Regions from separate parts of the Kitasatospora sp. NPDC088742 genome, predicted to be linked through region 3. Evidence: riboswitches for the same ligand, from Rfam matches in the RefSeq annotation. Region 3 holds a riboswitch; each other region holds the start of a gene.

Region 1 (3,880 bases), on a different contig from region 3:
ACGAGGGCGGGCGCGGGCTGTTCCTGGTGGCCCAGTGCTCCGACCGCTGGGGCACCCGGTACACCGAGAGCGGCAAGGTCATCTGGGCCGAGCAGCGCCTGCCCTGATCAGCGGACGGTCAGCGGACGGTCAGGGTGCCCTTCATGCTGGTCGGGTGCAGCGTGCAGAAGAAGGGGTAACTCCCCGGCGTGGACGGGGCGGTGATGGTCTTGGACTGACCCTTGCTCAGGGTGCCGGTGTCGAAGCCGCCGCTGCCCGTGGCGGTGAGCGTGTGCGCGGCGCTGTCCTGGTTGGTCACGGTGATCCGGGCCCCGGGCGCGACGGTGAGGTCCGCCGGGGTGAACTTGAAGTCGCGGATCACCACGGAGGCGGTCGTGGCGGGCGCGGAAGCACTCGCGGAAGCGGAAGCAGAGGCCGACGCGGAGGTGGAGGCCGACGCCGAAGCGGAGGCGGAACGGGACGCCGACGGGCTCGCCGAGGCGGAGGGGGTGGGCGTCGCGCTCGACCCGCCACCGCCGCCCTTGTCGTCCGAGCAGCCCGCCGCCCCGAGCAGGAGCACGGCCACGGCCGCGACCGTGGCGTACCGACGGGAACGGCCAAGGGCAGAGTGGGTCGGCATCGGATCGTCCTCCAGGTGTGACCGGCGTCGGGCCGCACCATCAGCGCACACCGACGGCCCTGACACACCGTCGCCCCGCCTGGGCGCCGCCGGGTTTCACCCGACCGGCGGCGGGCCCAGGGGGTCGAGGTCAGCCCTGGAACGCCGTGTTCAGGGTCTGCCAGAGGGGCTTGGTGGCGTAGGGCAGCATGTCCTCGGCGTAGTACCACCAGAAGTGGCCGCCGGCGTAGTAGGGCAGGTCGATCTTGAGGCCGTAGTAGTACGTCAGCATCGACCCGGCCGCCGCCTGGGTGGTGCCGGTGGCGGCGTCGGGCAGGCCGACCTCGCCGAAGCCGAGCTTGGCGTTCGGGTAGAGGGCGTGCAGCTGCTGGAAGTAGGAGGTCCAAGTGGCCGCGCTGGGACGGATGTTGTTGCACTGGCCCTCGTAGTAGCTGAGGGTCACGTAGTCCAGGCCGTTGCGCATGTCCTCCGGCACGTACTGCTTGGTGAAGGCGATCGGGTCGAGCTCGGTGGGGCCGTTGCCGCAGCCGATGTCGTAGTAGAGGGTCAGCGCGCTGCGCTTGCCGGCCGTCTCGACCTGGCGGTAGGCGTCGGTGATCTTGGTGGAGACGTCGGCGTAGCTGCCGAGCCAGTTGCCGTTGACCTCGTTGCCGATCTCCCAGAGGTCCACCTTGTCGCCGAAGGCCTTCAGGTACTGGGCGACGCGGTCGTGGTAGGCCTGGGCCGAGAAACTCTTCACGTACTCCGAGTCGAGGATCTCGCCCATGAGGTAGCTGACGGGCTGGAGTTGGTTGACCGCCGCGGTGTAGGAGCCCGGGCCCTCGGTCTCGTCGAAGACGAGACGGGTGGTCGGGGTACGGGCCAGGTGCCGCGAGGAGTCCACCAGCGCGGAGAGCTCCGAGACGTCGTCGGCGGTGACGCCGTACAGCCGGTCGGGCAGCGCGCGCATGCCGGCGGGCGCGGGCGTCGCACTCGGCGTGGGCGTGGGCGTGGCGCTCGGCGTGGGCGTGGCGCTCGGCGCGGGAGTCGGCGCGGGAGTCGGGCTGGGCTTGGGCGTCGCGGTCGGCGTCGGCGTCGGGCTCGGTGTGCGCGTCGGCTGGTAGCGCCAGTGGCCGGACTGCGTGGAGGTCCGGGCGGCCTGGGCGCCGGAGGCCTGGGTGCTGATCACGAACGGGAGGGCGAGCAGGCCGGCTGCGGCCGCCGCGCCGACCCGTACAGGGGTGGCAGAAAAGCGCATGGACAGGTTCCTCTGCGACGCCTGCGAGGTGAGCTGTCGGGTTCGGGCCGGAGGTACGGCCCGGCCGCGCTGTGGGAGCGGCTTCACCCCGAGCCTGCGGCCACCGCGGACGCACGTGCGCGGGCGGGGGGCAGCAGGCGGCTGACCTGGTTCCCCCGCTCCCGTCCGTGTCCGTGCTCGAGTGACCGCCGGCGGGTGGACGGGATTCGGCGTCCCACCGGCGGGGCCCGCGCGGAGCGGGCGACTCGGAGCAGGCTAGCAGCCGTCCCGGCACGGACAAGACGGTGAAGGACGCTGTAGCGCAGCTCACAGAGCCGCCCGCTCCGCGCGGCGAGGGGTCAGCTCGTCCAGTGCGGGGAGCGCAGGCCGGCCGGGGTGGAGCGGAAGCCGCAGGAGCGTTCGTAGAAGTCGACGTGCTCGGGGTCGTAGTCCACGTGCACCCAGTCGCAGCCGGCCCGGAAGGCCTCCTCGGTGACCTCGTCCACCAACCGCTTTCCGATGCCCAGGCGTTGGTACTCGGGGTGGACGGCGGTGTCCAGCACGAAGGCGTGCTTGCCGCCGTCCCACACCGCGTGCACGAAGCCGACCAGGCGGTCGGCGTCGAAGGCACCGATCCAGCTGAGGCTGTGCCGCTCCAGGCGGCTCGCCCACGGGGTGACGGTGAGCTCCTCGTCCGGGACCGCCGGCCCGTCCGGGCTGAACGCCCGTTCGTGCAGTGCGGACAGCTCCCTGTCGTCGACCCCGAACCGGACCTTCAACTCGACCTCGGTCACGCCGATTTCACCTATTTCCGCTCTGTACCGTCTTCCAGCAACCGGGCGATCCCCGCAGCGAGGGCCTCCGGTGTGTCCGCGAGCAGCGTACCGATTCCCAAGCGCTCCGCCGCGCCGGTGACTTCGGGGTTGTCGTCGATCAGGACAGCCCGCTCCAGGGTCCGGCCGCAGCGTTCGGCGACGGCGGCGAAGAACTCCGCGGTGGGCTTGACCCGCCCGACCCGCCAGGAGGAGGCGATCACGTCGAACTTGCCCAGGTGGCCGTGGGCGCCGTCCTTGACGGCGTCCCAGTGCTCGGCCTCGTTGTTGGCCAGCACGAGCAGCAAGTCGGGCCGGTGGCGGCGGAGTTCGGCGATGGCGGCGAAGGCACCCGGACGGGGGACCACGCAGTCCCGGTAGAGGGCGTCCAGCCACTGCGGGTCCACCCGCAGGCCGGCCGGTGCCCCGGCCGCCACCAGGGCGTCGGCCAGTACGTCGTGGACGTGGGCCAGGCCGACCTCGTAGGCGGCGTCCCTGGCGTCCAGTTCGGCCAACAGCCGTTCCGGGTCGGCATGGTGACGGTCCGCCAGCTGCTGGAGGAAGTCGGTCTCCTCGGTGACGTTGTTGAAGATGACGCCCCCGGCGTCCATCAGGATCGTGTCGGCCATACCCGCTCCACGTTCTCGCGCATCCAGTCGAGGTTGGCGGCCAGCCCGGCCGCGAGGTCGTACTTGGCGGCCCAGCCGGTGGTGCGGGTCAGCTTGGCCGGGTCGGCCTGGAGCTTCATGACCTCGCCGGGGCGGGGCGGTCCGTGCAGGATCTCGCTGCGGGAGCCGGTGAGTTCGACCACCAGGCGGGCGGTGTCGGTGACGCTGTGGTCGACACCGGTGCCGATGTTGTAGGCCTCGCCGGTGCCGGGGAGGCGGCCGAGGGCGAGGAAGGCCTCGACGGTGTCGGCCACGTAGGTGAGGTCGCGGGTCTGCTCGCCGGTGCCGTTGATGGTGATCGGTTCGCCGCGCAAGGCCTTGGCGAGGAAGAGCGGGACGGCGTCGTAGACGTGCCGGGGGCCGTAGCAGTTGAACGGCCGGACGATGGTCAGCGGGGTGCCGTAGGTGTGGGAGTAGGACCAGGCGAGCCGGTCGCAGGCCACCTTGGAGGCGGCGTACGGGGTGGCGGGCATCAGCGGGTGCTGCTCGGTGATGGCGTCGGGCTGGGTGCCGTAGACCTCGCTGGAGCTGGTGACCAGCAGGTGTTCGGGGCCGGTCAGCCGGG
Region 2 (3,880 bases), on a different contig from region 3:
GCGCAGGCCGGTGCCTACGCGGCGCCCGCGAAGCCGTCCAAGGACGAGGTCAAGGCGCAGGTCGACAAGCTCTACGAAGAGGGCGAGCAGGCCGCCGAGAAGTACAACGGCGCCAAGGAGCGGGCCGACCAGCTGCGCAAGCAGGCCGACCAGCTGCAGGACCAGGTGGCCCGCGGCCAGGAGCAGATGACGCAGCTCCAGACCGGTCTGGCGGCCGTGGCGGCGGACGAGTACCGCAACGGCGGGGTGGACCCGTCGGTGGCGCTGATGCTCGCCTCCGACCCGGACGGCTACCTGAGCAAGGCCTCCAGTGCCGACCAGGTCAACCAGACCCAGGCGCAGACCCTGCGCTCGCTCCAGGACCAGCAGCGCCGGCTGGACCAGCAGAAGGCCGAGGCCGCCCAGGTGCTGGCCGAGCTGGACCGCAACACCAAGGCGCTGAACGACTCCAAGGTCGAGGTCCAGCGCAAGCTGCAGGAGGCCAAGGACCTCCTCAACCAGCTGAGCGCCGCCGACCGTGCCGCCATCACCAGCGGCGACCGCTCCTCCCGCAGTGCCAGCCGGGTCGACCCGAGCACCCTGCCGCAGGCCGCCGGCTACGCGGGCGTCGCGATGCAGGCCGCGCTCAGCAAGCAGGGCCGCGCGTACGTCTGGGGCGCCACCGGCCCGAACAACTTCGACTGCTCCGGCCTGATGGTCTGGGCCTACGCGCAGGCGGGCGTCTCGCTGCCGCGCACCTCGCAGTCGCAGGCCAGCGTCGGCACCAACGTGGGCAAGGACATCGCCAACGCGCAGCCGGGCGACCTGATCATCTACCACAACGACGCGCACCACGTCGGCATGTACATCGGCAACGGCATGATGCTGCACGCGCCGCGCACCGGCGACGTGGTCAAGGTGGCCCCCGCCGACGTGATGCCGATCAAGACCATCCGACGGGTCTGACGGCCGGTCAGCCGAGTACGGCATAACGGACATCTGGTGTGAGCCGGGGCAACTGACGCCTCGTGACACGCCCGGGCCCGCCGGAATCCCGCTGTGATGTGGGACACCTCCGGCGGGCCCTTCCGCGTCCCGAGGCGGTGAAATCTCAGCTCACCGTGCATTTGTGATCACGCTCGGTCGCAATCACAAATGCACTTGGACTTTCTTCCGTCTTTTTTCTTACAAGGATTTGAACCGATCACGGTTGGGTTACTAGGGTCCTTGTCGAACCACCGCACTGTCGATCGTCCAGCCTGGGCGGCGGCGGTGGTTACCGCCGAGTTCGAGACGCAGCGGGGCAGGGACAGTTGACTGCCCGACAGGGGACCCCCGAGGGGGGCGGCTGCCGATCGGAGCCGGGGAACCACGTTCCTCGGGGTGAATCGGCGTCAGGCCGGCCGGGCCGTCGTGAGACGGTGCGGGGGTGAGACGTCGTAGGGCTAGCTTCCAGCCCGAACCCGTCAGCTCACCCGGTAGGCGGACGTAGGAAGAAGGAGTCCGCCTTCGTGGCGTCCCATCGTCGTCCCAAGCCTGCCGGTCGTACCCGCGTCTCGATCATGACGGCCGCTGCTGCCGCCGCCGTGGTCCTCTCCAGCCAGACCGGAGCGCACGCCGACCCGCAGCCCTCCAAGGACGAGGTCAAGACCCAGATCGACCAGCTCAACGAGCAGGCCGAGGTCACGACCGAGCAGTTCAACGCGAACACCGAGAAGCAGCAGACCCTGCAGACCCAGGTCGGCCACCTCCAGGACGAGGTGGCGCGCGGTCAGGAGCAGGTGAACACGCTCCAGGCCAGCCTCGGTGAGATCGCCGCCGAGCAGTACCGCACCGGCGGGATATCCCCGACCGTGCAGCTGATGCTCTCCAGCAGCCCGGACGCGTTCCTCGGGCAGGCCGGCGCGATCAACCAGGTCGGCATCTCGCAGGCCGACGCGCTCAAGCAGCTGAAGACCGAGCAGGACAAGCTCGACCGTCAGAAGGCCGAGACCGAGGGCAAGCTGGCCGACCTGGCGAAGACCAGCGAGCAGCTGAAGGCCCAGAAGGAAGACGTCCAGGGCAAGCTGGCGAAGGCTCAGGCCCTCTTCGACTCGCTGGACGCGGCCGAGAAGCAGAAGATCCGCGAGGCCGAGGAGAAGGCCGCCGCCGAGGCCGCGGCCAAGGCCGCCGCCGCGAAGGCCGCCGCCAAGCCGCAGGCCTCCACTCCGGCCCCCGCCGCCGCGGACAGCGGTGACGACCGGGCCTCCCGCTCGGAGAGCCGCACCGACCTCAGCAGCGTCCCGGCCGGCTCCTACGCCGCGACCGTGGTCGCCGCCGCCGAGGCGCAGATCGGCAAGCCCTACGGCTGGGGCGCCACCGGCCCGGGCGCCTTCGACTGCTCCGGCCTGATGGTCTGGGCGTTCAACAAGGCCGGGATCTCGCTGCCGCGCACCTCGCAGTCGCAGGCCGGCGCCGGCACCAACATCGGCACCAACATCGCCGATGCCAAGCCCGGCGACATGATCATCTACTACGGCGACCGCCACCACGTCGGTCTCTACGTCGGCGGCGGCCAGATCGTGCACGCCCCGCGCACCGGCACCCTGGTCCGGCACGAGTCCGCCACGGTGATGCCGATCAACGCAATCGTCCGGGTCTGACCCACCCGAACGCGCTACACCCCGCAGGCCCGGCCCCGTGCCGGGCCTGCGGCGTTTCCCGACGGTGGATCAACTGTCCGATTAGTGGTCAAATATTCGGTCCTATAGGGGTTTGGACTAGATCGCCGCGACTCGCTAACGTCTGCCCCCGGACCTCCGTCAGGACGCCCGCCCACCGGGCGGCGGCGGTGGCCCGGCCGCAGGACAGGAGCCGCCACCGTGTCTCGTTCCCCCCTGCCGGCCGCCCGTAGGCTGACCCGGGCGCTGGTGCTCACCGCAGCCGCGACCACGGTGCTCGGCGTCGCGGCGGCCGGGGGTGCGGTCGCCGCACCCGGTGCCCCGGCCGAGCCCACCTCCCGCAAGGACGTCAAGGCCCAGGTCGACCAGATCTACGAGGAGGCCGAGCAGGCCTCCGAGCGGGCCAACGCCGCCCAGGAGCAGCAGCGCGTCCTCCAGGCCGAGACCGGCACCCTCCAGGACCAGGTGGCCTCCGCCCAGGAGGAGCTCAACCGGCTGCGCTCCGACCTCGGTTCGGTGGCCGCCGCCCAGTACCGGTCCGGCGGCATCGACCCGGCGGTCCAGCTGATGCTCGACTCCGACCCGGCCGGCTACCTCTACCGGGCCCGCACCCTGGACCAGGTGAACCAGCGGCAGAACGACACCCTGCACCAGGTGATCGACCGTCAGCGCAGGCTCGACCAGCGCCGGGCCGAGACCTCCGCCAAGCTGGCCGAACTGGAGTCGGTGCGGCGCACCCTGACGGAGAGCAAGCAGGACATCCGCCAGCGCCTGGCCAAGGCCCAGCGGCTGCTGAACAGCCTGGGCACCGCCGAGCGGGCCCGGCTCCAGGCGGACGACGCCCGGGACGCCGAGCGCCGTGCCGCCCGCGGCGGCGAGCGGGTGGACCTGGGCAACCTCCCGGCCGCCTCGGGCCGGGCCGCCGCCGCGCTGGCCGCCGCCGCGAGCAAGATCGGCTCCCCGTACGTGTACGGTTCCACCGGCCCGCGCACCTTCGACTGCTCCGGTCTGATGTACTGGAGCTGGCGGCAGGCCGGAGTGAGCCTGCCGCGGACCTCGCAGCAGCAAGCCAACGCGGGCCAGCGGATCAGCCTGGCCGACGCCCGCCCGGGAGACCTGGTGATCTTCTACAGGGACATGCACCACGTCGGGATGTACGCCGGCGGCGGTGTCGTGGTGCACGCGCCCTACCCCGGCGCCCGGGTGCGCTACGAGAGCGTCAACGCGATGCCCGTCTCCGG
Region 3 (3,880 bases):
GCCGTGCGCCGTCGAACGGACTGCGCGGGCGGCGTGCACCGCCTCGTCGCCGGTCAGTCCGTAGCCGTCCAGCACGGTGAGGATCACGCCGACCAGGCGGCCCGCGGCGGCGGTCAGCTCGGGGTCGTCCAGCGGGGCCTGCGGGAGTGCGGCGTACCGGCGCGGGTACTGCTCGGCGTAGTCCAGGTAGGCGCGGAGCAGGGCGGTGGCGGCCGCGTCCCGGCCGAGTCCGGTGACCGCGGCGTCCAGCCGCTCGGCCAGCTCCTCGGTGACCCGGACGGCGATCAGGCGGCGCAGCTCGGCCAGGCCGCCGGGGACGTGCTTGTAGAGCGAGGGGGTGGCGACGCCGGCCCGGGCGGCGACCGAGGCGAGGGTGAGGGTGTCCGGGCCCTGAGCGTCGATCAGCTCGACGGCGTGGTCCACCACGCCGGTGGGGGTGAGTCCGACCCTGGGCATCAGCTGACCTCACGCAGGAAGGGGAGCAGGGCGTCGGCGGTGGCCTGCGGGTACTCCGCCATTGGGTAGTGCCCGGCACCGTCGATCATCACCTTACGGGCCGTCAGCGCGGCCGCCTGCCGGTCGGCCACCGCCTCCGGGTCGGGGAAGTCCGGGTCCCGGCGGCCCATCAGCACCAGCGCGGGGCAGCGCACCCCGGCCGTCCAGCCCTCGGGGGAGGAGTCTCCGGTGGCGTAGCCCCGGGTGGCCTTCTTGCGGCCGGGGGTGCGCAGGGCGGCCACCGCGGCGGCCCGGTACTCGGCGAAGTCGGCGGGCTTGGCGCCCGGGTGGGCCTTGTCGAGGTAGAGGCCCCAGAAGGCGGGGACGTGCACCAGGGCCAGGCCGAGCACCTTGAGCAGGGCGCGCTGGGCGGCGGTCGGCGGCAGGTTCTCCACGAAGGCGTCGATCAGGGCGATCCCGGCGATCCGCTCCGGGGCCTCGGCGGCGGCCTTGACCACGGTGGCGCCGGTGTAGGAGTTCCCGGCCAGGGCGGCGCGCTCGATGGAGAGGTGGTCGAGCAGGGCCAGCACGTCGCCGGCCAGGGCGGCGGGGGAGTAGTCGTCCCAGTCGATCGAGGACTCGCCGAAGCCGCGCAGGTCCAGGGTGATCACCCGGTGGCCGGCCTCGGCCAGCAGCGGGCGCAGGTACCGGTAGACGGTGCGGGAGTCGAGCATGCCGGGGAGCAGGACCACCGGCAGGCCGGTGCCGGGGGAGTCGTCGTAGGCCAGCCGGCCGCCGGGGAGGTCGAGGTACCGGGTCTCGGGGTGCGTCTGCGTCGTCATGCTTCAAAGCTAAGGCTAATAGCCTTAGCCGTCAAGGGGTGCGGCGGTGCTAGCGTGCGGAGCGGAGAAGTCCGAACGCGGAAGGGACGTCATGCCGTTCATCAACGTCAAGCAGCTGTCCGGCCGGAGCGAGGAGCAGCGGGCCGAGATCGCCCGCGAGCTCACCGCGACCTACGCCCGGGTCACCGGCGTGAGCCCGGAGAACATCTGGGTGGCGATCGAGGAGATCCCGGCCGAGAACTGGTCCTCGGGCGGCGAGACCTTCGCCGCCAAGCGCGCCAAGGGCTGACGGCCGGTCAGGAAGGGCGCAGGAGGGTCAGGGGGCGTCCACCCGGAACGGGTCGTGCTCGGCGAGGAGCTTCTCCAGCCGGGCCTGGTCGACCCGGGTGGTGATCTCCCCCTCCTCCTGGCGGTCCCGGATCACCTTGGCGAGGGTGAACGCCGAGGTGATCTCCCAGAGCAGGCCGACCGCGAGGAATGCCCGCATCCAGGCGTTCACCGGCAGGTAGAGGACCCCGAGGGCGAGGGCGGCGGTGGCCAGCGCGAAGGAGAGCACGGCCTGGGCGTAGTAGGCGTTGGTGGTCCGGGGCTGGGTGGCTGCGGTCATGTGCCCAGGATGGCCAACTCCCTTGTGGCCCACCTGAGTACGGGTGCTCAATCCGGGCCCGTGCGAGGGGCTGAGTACCCGGCCCGGCGGCCCTGGTTCACGGCGCGTCAGAAAGAGATGGACTGCACCACTCAAGCCGCTTGGAATCATGGGCTCCTAGGATTAACGTTTGATAACGCAGCGCGGTCGGCAACGCCGTACCCGAACGGCACCGTGCGCCGTCGCCTAATCCCACGGCCCTCCCCACGGGGAGGTCCAGGGAGCCGGGGAACCACGTTCCTTGGGGTGAATCGGCCGGGCCCCACCCGGTCGTAGGAGACCTTCCTGCTCCGAACCCGTCAGCTAACCCGGTAGGCGCGAAGGAAGGAAAGGAGCGCGCCTCCGTGGCGTCGACGCACACCCAGGCACACCCCAGGCACGACGGTAACGGCACCACCCAGCTGCTCGACCACCCGCTTCCGCAGGACGCGGCCCGGCACCGGATGCCCCGTCAGGCCCGCTCCTCCGGCCCGCTGCTCGGCGTCACCGCGATGGCCGCCACGCTCGGCGCCACCGGCTTCGCCGCGGCCGCCCCGGCCGCCGCCGTCCCCGCCGCTCCGCCGGCCGTCGCCGCCGCCGACCAGCCGGCCGAGGACCGCACCGCCGAGGAGCGCCCGCTCTCCGCCGACCCCGGGCTGGCCCTCGCCGCCCGCATCCAGCAGCAGGCCGACGGCCAGCGCACCACCGCCGAGGAGACCGCCCGGCTGGCCGCCGCCCAGGAGGCCGAGGCCAAGCGCACCGCCCAGGCCCAGGAGCTCGCCGCCGCCGAGGCCGCCGCCGCGAGGACCGCGCAGGCGGCAGAGGCCGCGCAGGCCGGCGACTTCACCCTCCCCACCAGCGGCTACCAGCTCACCGCGCACTACGGCCAGTCCGGCTCCTACTGGTCCCACCTGCACACCGGCCTGGACTTCGCCGCCGCCACCGGCACCCCCGTGGTCGCCGTCACCGGAGGCACCGTCAGCTCGGCCGGCTGGTCCGGCGCCTACGGCTACCGGGTGATCCAGAGCCTGCCCGACGGCACCGAGCTCTGGTACTGCCACCTCTCCTCGATCACCGTCGCCTCCGGCCAGGTCGCCCCCGGCACCGAGCTCGGCAAGGTCGGCGCCACCGGCAACGTCACCGGCCCGCACCTCCACCTGGAGGTCCGCCCCGCCGGCGCCACCCCGGTCGACCCGCTGACCTGGCTGAACGGCCACGGCCTCAACCCCTGACGCACCGTCGGACCCGCCGCCCACCCGGCGGCGGGTCCGGGTCCCGTCACTCCTCGTCCTGGTACCCCTGGGCCGTCAGGTACTCCTCGATCTCCTCGTGCCCGGGCTCCGGCGCCAGGTCCGGGTACTCGTGCACCAGCAGCGCCGCCAGCCCCGGCACCGTCCACTCGCCGCACAGCCGCAGCGCCTCCTCGGCCACCGTCGCCTCGAAGGCGTCGAAGTCCCCCGAGAGCTCCTCCGGCATCGGCAGCCCGAGCGCGTTCAGCCCCGCCAGGTTCCGGTAGGAGCGCTGCATCAGCCGGTTCTCCAGCAGCATCCGCGCCCCGTCGGTGGCCATCCCGACCGAGATCACCCGGGTCGGACCCCAGCCGCCGTCCGAGCCGACCTCGTCCAGCCCGGCCAACGCCCCGTACGCCTCGGCCCGCTGCTCCCGCGTCAGCTCCCGGAACCCGTCCAGCCAGGCCCGCACCGCCGCCTCGTCCGCCGTGTCCACCCCGTCCGCCCGCAGCAGCAGTGCGTACAGCCGGGGCCAGGTCACCAGGTGCGGCTGGCGCAGCAGCCCGCAGAGCAGCTCGCCCTGCCACTCCGCCTCCGCGTGCAGCTTCTCCTGCCGCTTGGCGTTCAGCCGCTTGGTCGCCCGCTGATGGTCGATCAGCAGCTCCACCGCCCTGCCGTACGCCTCCGGCTCGGACTCCGGCTGGACGTACAGGTAGAGCCGTTCGTACAGCAGCTGCTCCAGCACCGCG

The links. Region 3 has a riboswitch for cyclic di-AMP ahead of ACZ6ZR_RS28235 (M23 family metallopeptidase). Riboswitches for the same ligand answer to the same signal wherever they lie in the genome.
Region 1: another riboswitch for cyclic di-AMP. It lies ahead of ACZ6ZR_RS00660 (hypothetical protein); the one in region 3 lies ahead of ACZ6ZR_RS28235 (M23 family metallopeptidase).
Region 2: another riboswitch for cyclic di-AMP. It lies ahead of ACZ6ZR_RS16045 (NlpC/P60 family protein); the one in region 3 lies ahead of ACZ6ZR_RS28235 (M23 family metallopeptidase).

The regions. Positions count from the first base shown of each region.
Region 1 is NZ_JBVJLD010000001.1:157,076-160,955, reverse strand. Features, by position in the region: gene ACZ6ZR_RS00670 (SpoIIE family protein phosphatase) at 1-107, shown strand, start outside; gene ACZ6ZR_RS00665 (cupredoxin domain-containing protein) at 119-565, opposite strand; gene ACZ6ZR_RS00660 (hypothetical protein) at 750-1,856, opposite strand; cyclic di-AMP (ydaO/yuaA leader) riboswitch at 1,860-1,992, opposite strand; gene ACZ6ZR_RS00655 (GNAT family N-acetyltransferase) at 2,195-2,629, opposite strand; gene ACZ6ZR_RS00650 (HAD family hydrolase) at 2,641-3,276, opposite strand; gene ACZ6ZR_RS00645 (NAD-dependent epimerase/dehydratase family protein) at 3,258-3,880, opposite strand, start outside.
Region 2 is NZ_JBVJLD010000017.1:85,282-89,161, reverse strand. Features, by position in the region: gene ACZ6ZR_RS16050 (C40 family peptidase) at 1-945, shown strand, start outside; cyclic di-AMP (ydaO/yuaA leader) riboswitch at 1,329-1,477, shown strand; gene ACZ6ZR_RS16045 (NlpC/P60 family protein) at 1,542-2,621, shown strand; gene ACZ6ZR_RS16040 (C40 family peptidase) at 2,841-3,880, shown strand, end outside.
Region 3 is NZ_JBVJLD010000043.1:21,903-25,782, reverse strand. Features, by position in the region: gene ACZ6ZR_RS28255 (TetR/AcrR family transcriptional regulator) at 1-456, opposite strand, end outside; gene ACZ6ZR_RS28250 (alpha/beta fold hydrolase) at 456-1,277, opposite strand; gene ACZ6ZR_RS28245 (tautomerase family protein) at 1,369-1,566, shown strand; gene ACZ6ZR_RS28240 (YiaA/YiaB family inner membrane protein) at 1,594-1,884, opposite strand; cyclic di-AMP (ydaO/yuaA leader) riboswitch at 2,097-2,255, shown strand; gene ACZ6ZR_RS28235 (M23 family metallopeptidase) at 2,268-3,134, shown strand; gene ACZ6ZR_RS28230 (hypothetical protein) at 3,181-3,880, opposite strand, start outside.